DNA from 2 places in the Arthrobacter sp. UYCu712 genome. Region 2 is predicted to be linked to the other one. Evidence: riboswitches for the same ligand, from Rfam matches in the RefSeq annotation. Region 2 holds a riboswitch; the other holds the start of a gene.
The links. Region 2 has a riboswitch for thiamine pyrophosphate ahead of thiC (phosphomethylpyrimidine synthase ThiC). Riboswitches for the same ligand answer to the same signal wherever they lie in the genome.
Positions count from the first base shown of each region.

Region 1: another riboswitch for thiamine pyrophosphate. It lies ahead of ABIB51_RS10410 (bifunctional hydroxymethylpyrimidine kinase/phosphomethylpyrimidine kinase); the one in region 2 lies ahead of thiC (phosphomethylpyrimidine synthase ThiC).

Region 1 is NZ_JBEPOZ010000008.1:122,307-127,298, forward strand. Features, by position in the region: gene ABIB51_RS10405 (Rne/Rng family ribonuclease) at 1-2,642, shown strand, start outside; TPP riboswitch at 2,755-2,852, shown strand; gene ABIB51_RS10410 (bifunctional hydroxymethylpyrimidine kinase/phosphomethylpyrimidine kinase) at 2,874-4,499, shown strand; gene rplU (50S ribosomal protein L21) at 4,854-4,992, shown strand, end outside.
Region 2 is NZ_JBEPOZ010000022.1:58,247-63,238, reverse strand. Features, by position in the region: gene ABIB51_RS18145 (RNA-binding protein) at 1-14, opposite strand, end outside; gene rpsP (30S ribosomal protein S16) at 16-426, opposite strand; gene ABIB51_RS18135 (hypothetical protein) at 679-1,116, opposite strand; gene ABIB51_RS18130 (VOC family protein) at 1,227-2,102, opposite strand; gene ABIB51_RS18125 (amidohydrolase family protein) at 2,184-3,284, opposite strand; TPP riboswitch at 3,582-3,689, shown strand; gene thiC (phosphomethylpyrimidine synthase ThiC) at 3,684-4,992, shown strand, end outside.

The DNA of each region.
Region 1 (4,992 bases), on a different contig from region 2:
AGCCCGTCGAGGCACGTTCCGCCGCCTCGCTCTTCCTCGAGCCGGGAGCCGTCACCTCGATGATCTTCCAGGCCCCCGACCTGACCACTGCCGCGCGTCCGGTTCCCGTCGCTGCGGCCCCCGAAGAGCCTGAAGAGGAGGAGGAAGGCGAAGAGGGCGAAGACTCCAGCGGCCGCCGTCGCCGCCGCAGCCGCGGACGCCGCGGACGCAGCCGCACCGGCAGCGACGCAGGCAACGATGCAGGCACAGATACGGAAGACTCCGGTGAGGAAGCCGAAGAGGCAAGCGAAGGAACCCTCGAAGACGGCGTGACCTCGCGCCGCCGTCGCCGCCGCCGCCGCGGTGACCAGGACCTGGAGCTGACCGGCGGGGAGGGCGATGACCCGCCCAACACCGTGACCCGCGTCCGCGCACCGCGCGCCGTGACCGAAGCGCCCGTCAACAACCGCGTCACTTCCGTCAAGGGCTCAACCCGCCTTGAAGCCAAGAAGCAGCGCCGCCGCGAATCCCGCGACACCGGCCGCCGCCGCACCGTCATCACCGAGGCCGAGTTCCTGGCCCGCCGCGAATCCGTGGACCGCCAGATGATCGTCCGCCAGCGCGACGACAGAATCCAGATCGGCGTCCTCGAAGACGGCGTCCTGGCCGAGCATTTCGTGTCCAAGACCCAGCAGGACTCCCTGATCGGCAACGTCTACCTGGGCAAGGTCCAGAACGTGCTGCCCTCCATGGAAGCCGCCTTCGTCGACATCGGACGCGGCCGCAACGCCGTGCTCTACGCCGGCGAAGTGAACTGGGAAGCCGTCAACCTCGAAGGCAAGCAGCGGCGGATCGAGAACGCCCTCAAGTCCGGCGACTCCGTGCTGGTCCAGGTCACCAAGGACCCGGTCGGCCACAAGGGTGCCCGGCTCACCAGCCAGATCTCCCTGCCCGGCCGCTACCTCGTGTACGTGCCCGGCGGTTCCATGACCGGCATCTCCCGCAAGCTGCCCGACGTCGAGCGCAACCGCCTCAAGCGGATCCTCAAGGACCGCCTGCCGGAAAATGCCGGCGTGATCGTCCGCACCGCGGCCGAGGGTGCCTCCGAGGAGGAGCTGACCCACGACATCAACCGCCTCCGCGCGCAGTGGGAAGGCATCGAGAGCCAGTCGTCGTCGACTAAGATCCTCGCCCCCGAGCTGCTCTACGGCGAACCTGACCTGACCATTAAGGTGGTCCGTGACGTCTTCAACGAGGACTTCTCCAAGCTGATCGTCTCCGGCGAGGAGGCCTGGGACACCATCGAGGCCTACGTCACCTACGTGGCTCCCGACCTGGTGGGCCGGCTCGAGAAGTGGACCAAGGACACGGACATCTTCGCGGCCTGGCGGATCGACGAGCAGATCCACAAGGCGCTCGACCGCAAGGTCTTCCTGCCGTCCGGCGGTTCCCTCGTGATCGACCGCACCGAAGCCATGACCGTGGTGGACGTCAACACGGGCAAGTTCACCGGCAGCGGCGGCAACCTCGAGGAAACAGTCACCAAGAACAACCTGGAGGCGGCCGAGGAAGTCGTCCGGCAGCTCCGGCTCCGCGACATCGGCGGCATCATCGTGATCGACTTCATCGACATGGTGCTCGAATCCAACCGCGACCTCGTGCTGCGCCGCATGGTGGAGTGCCTGGGACGCGACCGGACCAAGCACCAGGTGGCCGAGGTGACCTCGCTGGGACTCGTGCAGATGACCCGCAAGCGGATGGGCACCGGGCTGCTGGAAGTCTTCGGCGAGCAGTGTGACGCCTGCGCCGGGCGTGGCATCGTCACGCACGACGAGCCGGTGGAACACCGCCGCGCCAACGTCGTGGCTGCCGAGCACCACGTGCCGCGGACCGAGAACCAGCCGGCACAGCGGACCGAGCGCAAGAGCCGCCGCCGCGGCAAGGGCGGCCAGGGCACGCCGGAGCTTGTTCCGCCGGCACCCGGAGCCGTCCATGCCGAGCCCACCGACGCCGAGCGCCACGCCAAGGCCGAGGCAACCCGGGCCGCCCTGGCGAACATCGCAGCCGCCGCGCACGCCGCCCACCTGCACGACGGGGAGGCGGCTGCCGGAACCAGCCAGCACGAAGCGGAGGCCCGCAAGGCCGCCGTCGAAGCCGCCGTGGAACTGGCCGTGACGGAAGGAGCGGCCGGACGCCCCGCGGCCGTGCTGACCTTCGGCGGCGAGCAGGTAGCCTTGCCGTTCGTCGATCACGCCGACGAATCAACGGCTCCGGCCCTCACCCTGGACCTGCTGACGGAGGCCTTCGCCAATCTGGGCGGAGCCGAGACGAGCAGGCCCGTAGTGGACCGCGCCCCCGCGGCCAAGGCGCCGGCCAAGGCACCGGCAGCGTCCAACGCACCGGCGCAGGTCCGGGTCGACGCCGACGCCGAGGCGGGCACCACCCGTGGCCGCCGCGTCCGCCGCAACCGGAGCGCGAGCCGCGCCCAGGGTGCAGCCAACGAGACGTCTGTGGAGCACCGCGAGGCGACCACCGCGTCCGCGGCCGGATCCGTCCACGAGGCCAAGGCCCCGGCCATGACCGCCGACAAGCCGGCGGCCAAGCCGGCAGCCGCGAACGAGCCGATCATCCTCGGCGTCGGCGTCCCGGCGTCGGAGCTTTAGGAGCCGGCAGCAAGACAGTTCAGCGTGGCCGCGGGTGTGGTCCGGAACGGCGGAGCAATTCGCCGATCCGGACCGCGCCCGCGGCGTCGTTAAGCCGCAAAGGCTAGGCTGGGGGACTGACACGGGGTGCCGCGCATCGAGCCGGCTGAGATCCAGACCCGTCGAACCTGTCCGGTTAGCACCGGCGAAGGGATGTCTTTCGTGGCTTCACCTGTTCCTACCTCGGCGTTTCTGCCGCCAGTTCCCGCCGCGCCCGCCGCCCCGGGCGGCATCCGGCCCCGGATTCCGCGGGTCCTGGCCATCGCGGGTTCGGACCCGTCCGGCGGTGCAGGCATCCAGGCCGACCTGAAAAGCATCGCCGCGCACGGCGGCTACGGTATGGCCGCGATCACCGCCCTCACTGCGCAGAACACCCGCGGCGTCAGCGCCGTCCACATCCCGCCGGCGGGCTTCCTGACCGCGCAGCTGGACGCCCTGAGCGCGGACATCGGCATCGACGCCGTCAAGATCGGCATGCTGGGCGACGCCGGCGTCATCGATGCCGTCCGCCGCTGGGTCGAAGAAACCCGGCCCGGCGTCGTCGTCCTTGACCCGGTGATGGTCGCCACCAGCGGTGACCGGCTCCTGCAGGAAACAGCCGAAGCCGCCCTGCACGCGCTGCTGCCGCTCGCGGACCTGATCACGCCCAATCTCGCCGAACTCAGCATCCTCCTCCGGGAACCCGTCGCCGCCGACTGGGCAGAAGCCCTGGACCAAGGCAAGCGCCTCGCCGCCCTGGCCGGCACCACGGTACTGGTGAAGGGCGGCCACCTGGAAGGAAACGCCGGCGGAACCGCCGGCGGGGACGACGTTGGCTGCCCCGACGCGCTTATCAACACCGGGGGAGTGCTCGGCCAGGAGACGGTGGTGGTGGCCGGCGGGCGCGTGTCCACCCGCAACAGCCACGGGACCGGATGTTCACTGTCCTCGGCGCTGGCCACCGTGCAGGCCCGGGTGGGGGACTGGGAGGCGGCCCTCCGGGAGGTCAAGCCCTGGCTGGAGGGTGCGCTGCGCGCCTCGGACCGCCTGGACGTCGGGACGGGCAACGGTCCGGTCCACCACTTCCACCGCGTGCAGCACCTGACCGAGGACCACGGCGCTGGGGCCCACGCAGCCGAAGGCCATGGCGGCACGGATGAGGGCAACACCGGCTACCGCATACCGGACGAAGGGGCGTTCGTGGCTGCCCTCGGGAAGGGCGCCGCGGCGGACCTCGCCGCCATCTACGGCCTGGAGTTCATCCGGGGCCTGGCCGACGGCTCACTGCCCGAAAAGGACTTCGCCTACTATCTGGCCCAGGACGCCCTGTACCTCAACGGCTACTCGCGGGTGCTGGCCCGGGCATCCGCAATCGCGCCCACCGAAGCCGAACAGCTGTTCTGGGCACGCTCGGCACAACAGTGCCTCGAGGTCGAATCGGAGCTGCACCGGAACTGGCTCAGCACCCGGCCCGCGGACGTGCAGCTGGGGCCGGTCACGAAATCCTATGTTGACCACCTGCTGGCCGCCTCGGGTTCCGGCAGCTACGGGGTGCTGGTGGCCGCGGCGCTGCCGTGCTTCTGGCTCTACGCCGAGGTCGGCGCGACCCTGCACGCACAGTTCCTGGCGGCTGGTGCCCCCGCAGCGCACCCCTACGCCGAGTGGCTCCGCACATACGCCGACGAGGACTTCGCCGCAGCGACGCGGCAGGCGATCGCCCTGACCGACCGGGCAGCGCGGGCGGCCTCCGCCGCCGAGCGGGACGCCATGGTTCTGGCCTTCCGGCAGTCGGCGCGCTACGAGATCGACTTCTTCGACGCGCCGAGGCTGCACGCCTGAGCGCAGGCGCCCCGGCCAGCCTGTACGATAGTGGGGCACGGTTCCGGAAGTCGTTGCGGGAGCGCTCGGCCTAGATCGAGTTGCGTCCATCACGCAAGGCCCCTCCGGAGCCAGCCTCATTTGCGGCCGAAGGCAAAATTAGCGTAGTCTAGATCTTCGGTGCTTACGCCAACACTTGGGTTATGACCTTGAGGACACTCCATTCGTTATTCGAATGCGAATGTCCACGGGATAGCTCATGGGTCCCCCCGGGGAACCCACCGGCGTAGAGGCACAGCGTGAGCCAGCCAAACAATTTGGACCAGGTTCCGCACGCAAATCTAGTAATAAACGTCGAGAGAAGTGAGTTCCCCAGTGGTGTACGCGATTGTCCGCGCAGGCGGCCGCCAAGAGAAGGTTTCCGTTGGAGACTTCGTTACCCTGAACCGCGTCCCCGGTGGAGCCGGCAGCACCTTTGAGTTGCCCGCACTGCTCCTGGTAGACGGTGACAAAG
Region 2 (4,992 bases):
GCTTCTGCCAGCAATTTACTCAGCCTCGGTGGTCTCTGCTGCTGCGTCGGCGGCGTCGTCCTTCTTAGCCTTCTTGGTGATGGCTTCCGGGATGATCACGGAACCCTTTTCCGGGGTAACGAAGGCAGCCTTGGGAGCCTTGGTCTTCAAGGTGCCCTCCTGGCCGGGGAGATTCTTGAACTTCTGCCAGTCACCGGTGATCTTGAGGATCGCGGCAACCTGCTCGGACGGCTGTGCGCCGACGCCGAGCCAGTACTGGGCACGGTCCGTGTCGACCTCGATGTACGAGGGCTCTTCGGTCGGGTGGTACTTGCCGATCTCTTCGATGGCACGGCCGTCACGCTTGGAGCGTGCGTCCATGACGACGATGCGGTAGTACGGTGCGCGCATCTTGCCAAAGCGCTTAAGGCGAATCTTTACGGCCACTTTTGTGGTCACTCCTGTTTCTGAAACGGGGTCGAGCCCGGCGTTCTGCACCCGTGGGGCGGGCCGTACTAGGGGGTTCTAAAAGGACAAGATCCGGACGCGGAGAGAGGGGCCACGCAGATCGAGTACCTGTTCATTGTGCCAGATCAACGCCGGGATTTCGACTTGACACCCGCCCCCTGTTCAAACGGAGCGCAAATCAGATTGCCATGCGCCTGCAACCGCCGTGCAGTGCGGCCCCGGAGTCCGGTGTCAGCGGGTCCAGACGTACAGTCCGGACCGGGCGGCGGGATCGACGCCGGCAGCCAGCTCCGCGAGCTGGCGGACGTAGCGGACGGCCTGCTCCGCACCGAAGGGCATGTCCTCTTCCGCGGCCCAGCTGTGGGCCACATCCTCGAGGACGTCACCCTCGCCTTCGGTCTCGTAGCTGAGCAGGTCCGCGAGTGACCTGACCATGGCGGGCGGGACGCCGAGCAGGGAGTCGCTGGACACGTCCACCATGGCGAGTTCGTAGTCGGCGCCGGCGGAGTGCACTGCCGTCCCGGCCAGGTCGCCGAGGCGCTCGACTTCGAAGTCGCTGATGTCCGCAATCCGGAGCGCCCCGGGCGCCGCGGCACCCCCATCCTCGAGCGCAGCCGCGCGCTTGAGGGCTCCATCGTGGCTGGAGACAAAGATTTCGGTGAATCCCATGAGTGATCCTTATTAGCTCGGCGCTCATTGCGCGGCGGAAAGTCAAGTTTCAGACTAGCCCAGCGCGGCGGCGCTTCCGCTCCGGAAACCGGCGTGCAGCCGGCGTGCCGTCAGCGGACCGCCACGCGGATCCGGTTAAGCCACGGGTCCTCGAAGCGCAGTTCGGCTCCGGTGTGGTGCGACTGGACTCCTGCGGCCTTGAGGCGGTCGGCGAGGGCTCCGACGTCGTCGCCCGCCGGCACTTCGATCAGCACCTCGCCCAGGCCCAGGGTGTCCCGGCGGGGGCCCGCGCCACGGCTGTTCCAGACGTTCATGGCCATGTGGTGGTGGTAGCCGCCGGCGGCGACGAACAGCGCCTGGCCGTGCCAGCCCGCCGTCTTCTCGAAGCCGAGGGTCCCGACATAGAAGTCATGCGCGGACTGCACGTCGCCCACCTGGAGGTGGACGTGTCCGACGCCGGCCTCCGCCTCGCGCTGCCCGGCAACGGACTCCTCGCTGAGGTGCTGCTCGAGGTAGCGCTGGGGCGGCAGGGCCAGGCTGTCCATCACCACGTTGTTGCCTTGCCAGGACCAGGCGTCACGCGGACGGTCCCAGTACAGCTCGATGCCGTTGCCTTCCGGGTCGGTGAAATAGAACGCCTCGCTCACTAGGTGGTCGGCGCTGCCCGCGAAGGACTGCGGCTCGTACTGGGCGGCGCTGGCCACGGTGGCGGCGAGGGACGGCTGGTCGTCGAACAGCAGGGCGGTGTGGAAGAGTCCAGCCTCGCCGCGGGCGGGGATGCTGAGCCCGGGCGCCGGAGCCAGGTGGACCAGCGGCTTCTGCCGGCGGCCCAGGTAGAGCCCGCCGTCCTGCTCGGCGACGACGTCGAGGCCGAGGGCGCGCTGGTAGTAGTCGGTCATGAGCTTCATGTCGCCGACCTTGAGCATCACGGTGCCCATGGTGAGTTCGGCGGGAAGGAGATCCTGGGTGCTGGCTTCTGCGGTCATGTCATCGCTCCGGTGCTTCGGCGGCCACCGTTCTTCGATGACCCTTCATGAAGATAAATTACTTGAAGCTTCAATTTATTCCTAATGGGTGGATGGTTCGCGCCGGACCGGCTGCCCGCGCAGCACGATGTGTTTGAGTTGCCGCAGCGTGGCGGGATGGCTCCGCGGATCCTCCGCCGTGACGAGGACATCGGCGCTGGCCCCTTCGCCGATGGATTCCGCGCCCAGCCAGCGCCGCGCGGCCCAGGCTCCGGCGTCGAGGGCAGCCCGGGCCGGGAGGCCCGCTGCGTGCAGGGCGTTGATCTCGTCGACGATCCGGCCGTGCCTGATCACGCTGCCGGCATCGGTGCCCGCATAGATGGCCACCCCGGCCTCGAAGGCTTCGAGGATCCGCTCGGCGCGGCGTTCCCAGAGCGCGCGCATGTGCGCGGCATAGCGGGGGAACCTGGCGTCCGCCTGCGCCGCGATGTCCGGAAAGGTGGCGATGTTGATCAGGGTGGGGACGATCGGCACGCCCTGCTCCGCGAAACGCGGCAGGTGCCGCGGCAGCAGGCCCGTGCCGTGTTCGATGCAGTCGATCCCGGCGTCGAGCATGTCGTCGAGGGTGTCTTCGGCGAAGCAGTGCGCCGTCACCCGGGCGCCTTCATCGTGGGCGGCCCGTACGGCGTCCGCGAGCACCCGAGCCGGGAAGCTGGGGGCGAGGTCGCCGGCGTCGCGGTCGATCCAGTCCCCCACGAGCTTGACCCAGCCGTCGCCGGCGCGGGCCTGTTTGCGTACGGCCTCCACCAGGTCCTCCGGCTCCACCTCGACGGCGAAGCCGCGCAGGTAACGCCGGGTCCGGGCGATGTGCCGGCCTGCGCGGATGATGCGGGGCAGGTCGGCGCGCTGCTGGAGCCAGCGGGTGTCATGCACGGCGCCGGCGTCCCGCACAAGCAGGGTGCCGGCGTCGCGGTCCGTCAGGGCCTGCGCCTCGGCCACGGCGTCCGGGACATCCCCGCCGGGGCCCAGCCCGATGTGGCAGTGCGCGTCCACCAGCCCGGGAATGACCCACCCGTCCAGCACCAGGTCCGGTCCGCCGGCCGGACGGTCGAAGGTCAACAGGCCGTCCACCGACCAGAGCCCGTGGCGCTCCTGGTCCGCCGCGGTCAGGATGGGACCGCTGAACTCGATAATGCTGCTCATGGCCTAAAGCCTAATCCGCGTGACGATCCGCCGAATTCCTCGAAACCGCAGCTCGCGTAAAGAACGGAACGTCAGCGATCGTGCAGAGGGTCATCGATTCGTAGCCATCCCACGCGGGGCAGAGTCCGGATGCACTAGCAGCAAGAGCGGCTCAACCGGCAGCGCCGGGAGGTCTTCCGGCGTCGCCGTCCTGATGCAGGGCACAGCCCTGGGCAGAGTCACCATGCCACGCTCACACCGCGGCCGGGCAGCCCGCCGTCACGCGGCCTCCTTCCGGACGGCCTGTGGTAGCTTCGTCTACGACCACACGGGTGCCCCAGCAGGGGCTGAGATCGGGCTGACGCAGCCTGCGACCGTTGAACCTGTCCGGGTAATGCCGGCGAAGGAAGTGAGTATTCCGTGAATACGCAATTGACACAGCACAGCCCTGTCCACAATCAGGCAGTCCAGGACCTGCCCGTCCAAGTCCAGGCCGCTGCAACTACACAATCGCTGGCGTCCCATTCGTTGGCGTTCACTACGGATGACGAACACGGCCTCCGTGTCCCGGTGACCGAAATCGAGCTGGCGGATTCGCCCGGCGGCACCCGCAACGCCCCGTTCCGGGTGTACCGCACGGCGGGCCCCGGGAGCGATCCGGTCCGGGGGCTGGAGCCGTTCCGCGCGCCCTGGATCGAGGCCAGGGCGGACACCGAAGCCTACGCCGGCAGGGAACGCGAGCTGCTCGACGACGGCAAGTCCGCGGTCCGCCGGGGTGCGGCGTCGGCCGAGTGGAGGGGCGGCCGCCCCGTGCCGCGCCGCGGCGCCGACGGCCGGACGGTGACGCAAATGCGCTACGCCCGGGACGGGGTGATCACCCAGGAGATGAGGTTCGTGGCGCTGCGCGAGAACTGCGACGTCGCGCTGGTCCGCTCCGAACTGGCGGCTGGGCGCGCCATCATTCCCAACAACGTCAACCACCCCGAATCGGAGCCGATGATCATCGGCAAGGCGTTCCTGGTGAAAATCAACGCCAACATCGGCAACTCGGCCGTGACCAGCTCCATCGCGGAGGAAGTCGACAAACTCCAGTGGGCCACTCAGTGGGGCGCGGACACCGTCATGGACCTCTCCACCGGGGACGACATCCACACCACCCGGGAGTGGCTCATCCGCAACTCCCCCGTGCCCATCGGGACCGTACCGATCTACCAGGCGCTGGAGAAGGTCAACGGCGAGGCCAACGCCCTCACGTGGGAGATCTTTCGGGACACCGTGATCGAACAGTGCGAGCAGGGCGTGGACTACATGACCATCCACGCCGGGGTGCTGCTGCGCTACGTGCCCCTGACGGCCAACCGGGTCACCGGCATCGTGTCCCGCGGCGGCGCGATCATGGCCGGCTGGTGCCTGGCGCACCACCAGGAGAACTTCCTCTACACGCACTTCGATGAGCTGTGCGAGATCTTCGCCCGCTACGACGTCGCCTTCTCGCTCGGTGACGGGCTGCGGCCCGGCGCGACGGCGGATGCCAACGACGCGGCGCAGTTCGCCGAGCTGGACACCCTGGCCGAGCTCACGCAGCGGGCCTGGGAGTTCGATGTGCAGGTCATGGTGGAGGGCCCGGGGCACGTGCCGTTCCACCTCGTCCGGGAAAACGTGGAGCGCCAGCAGGAACTCTGTAAGGGCGCCCCGTTCTACACGCTGGGGCCGCTGGTCACCGATATTG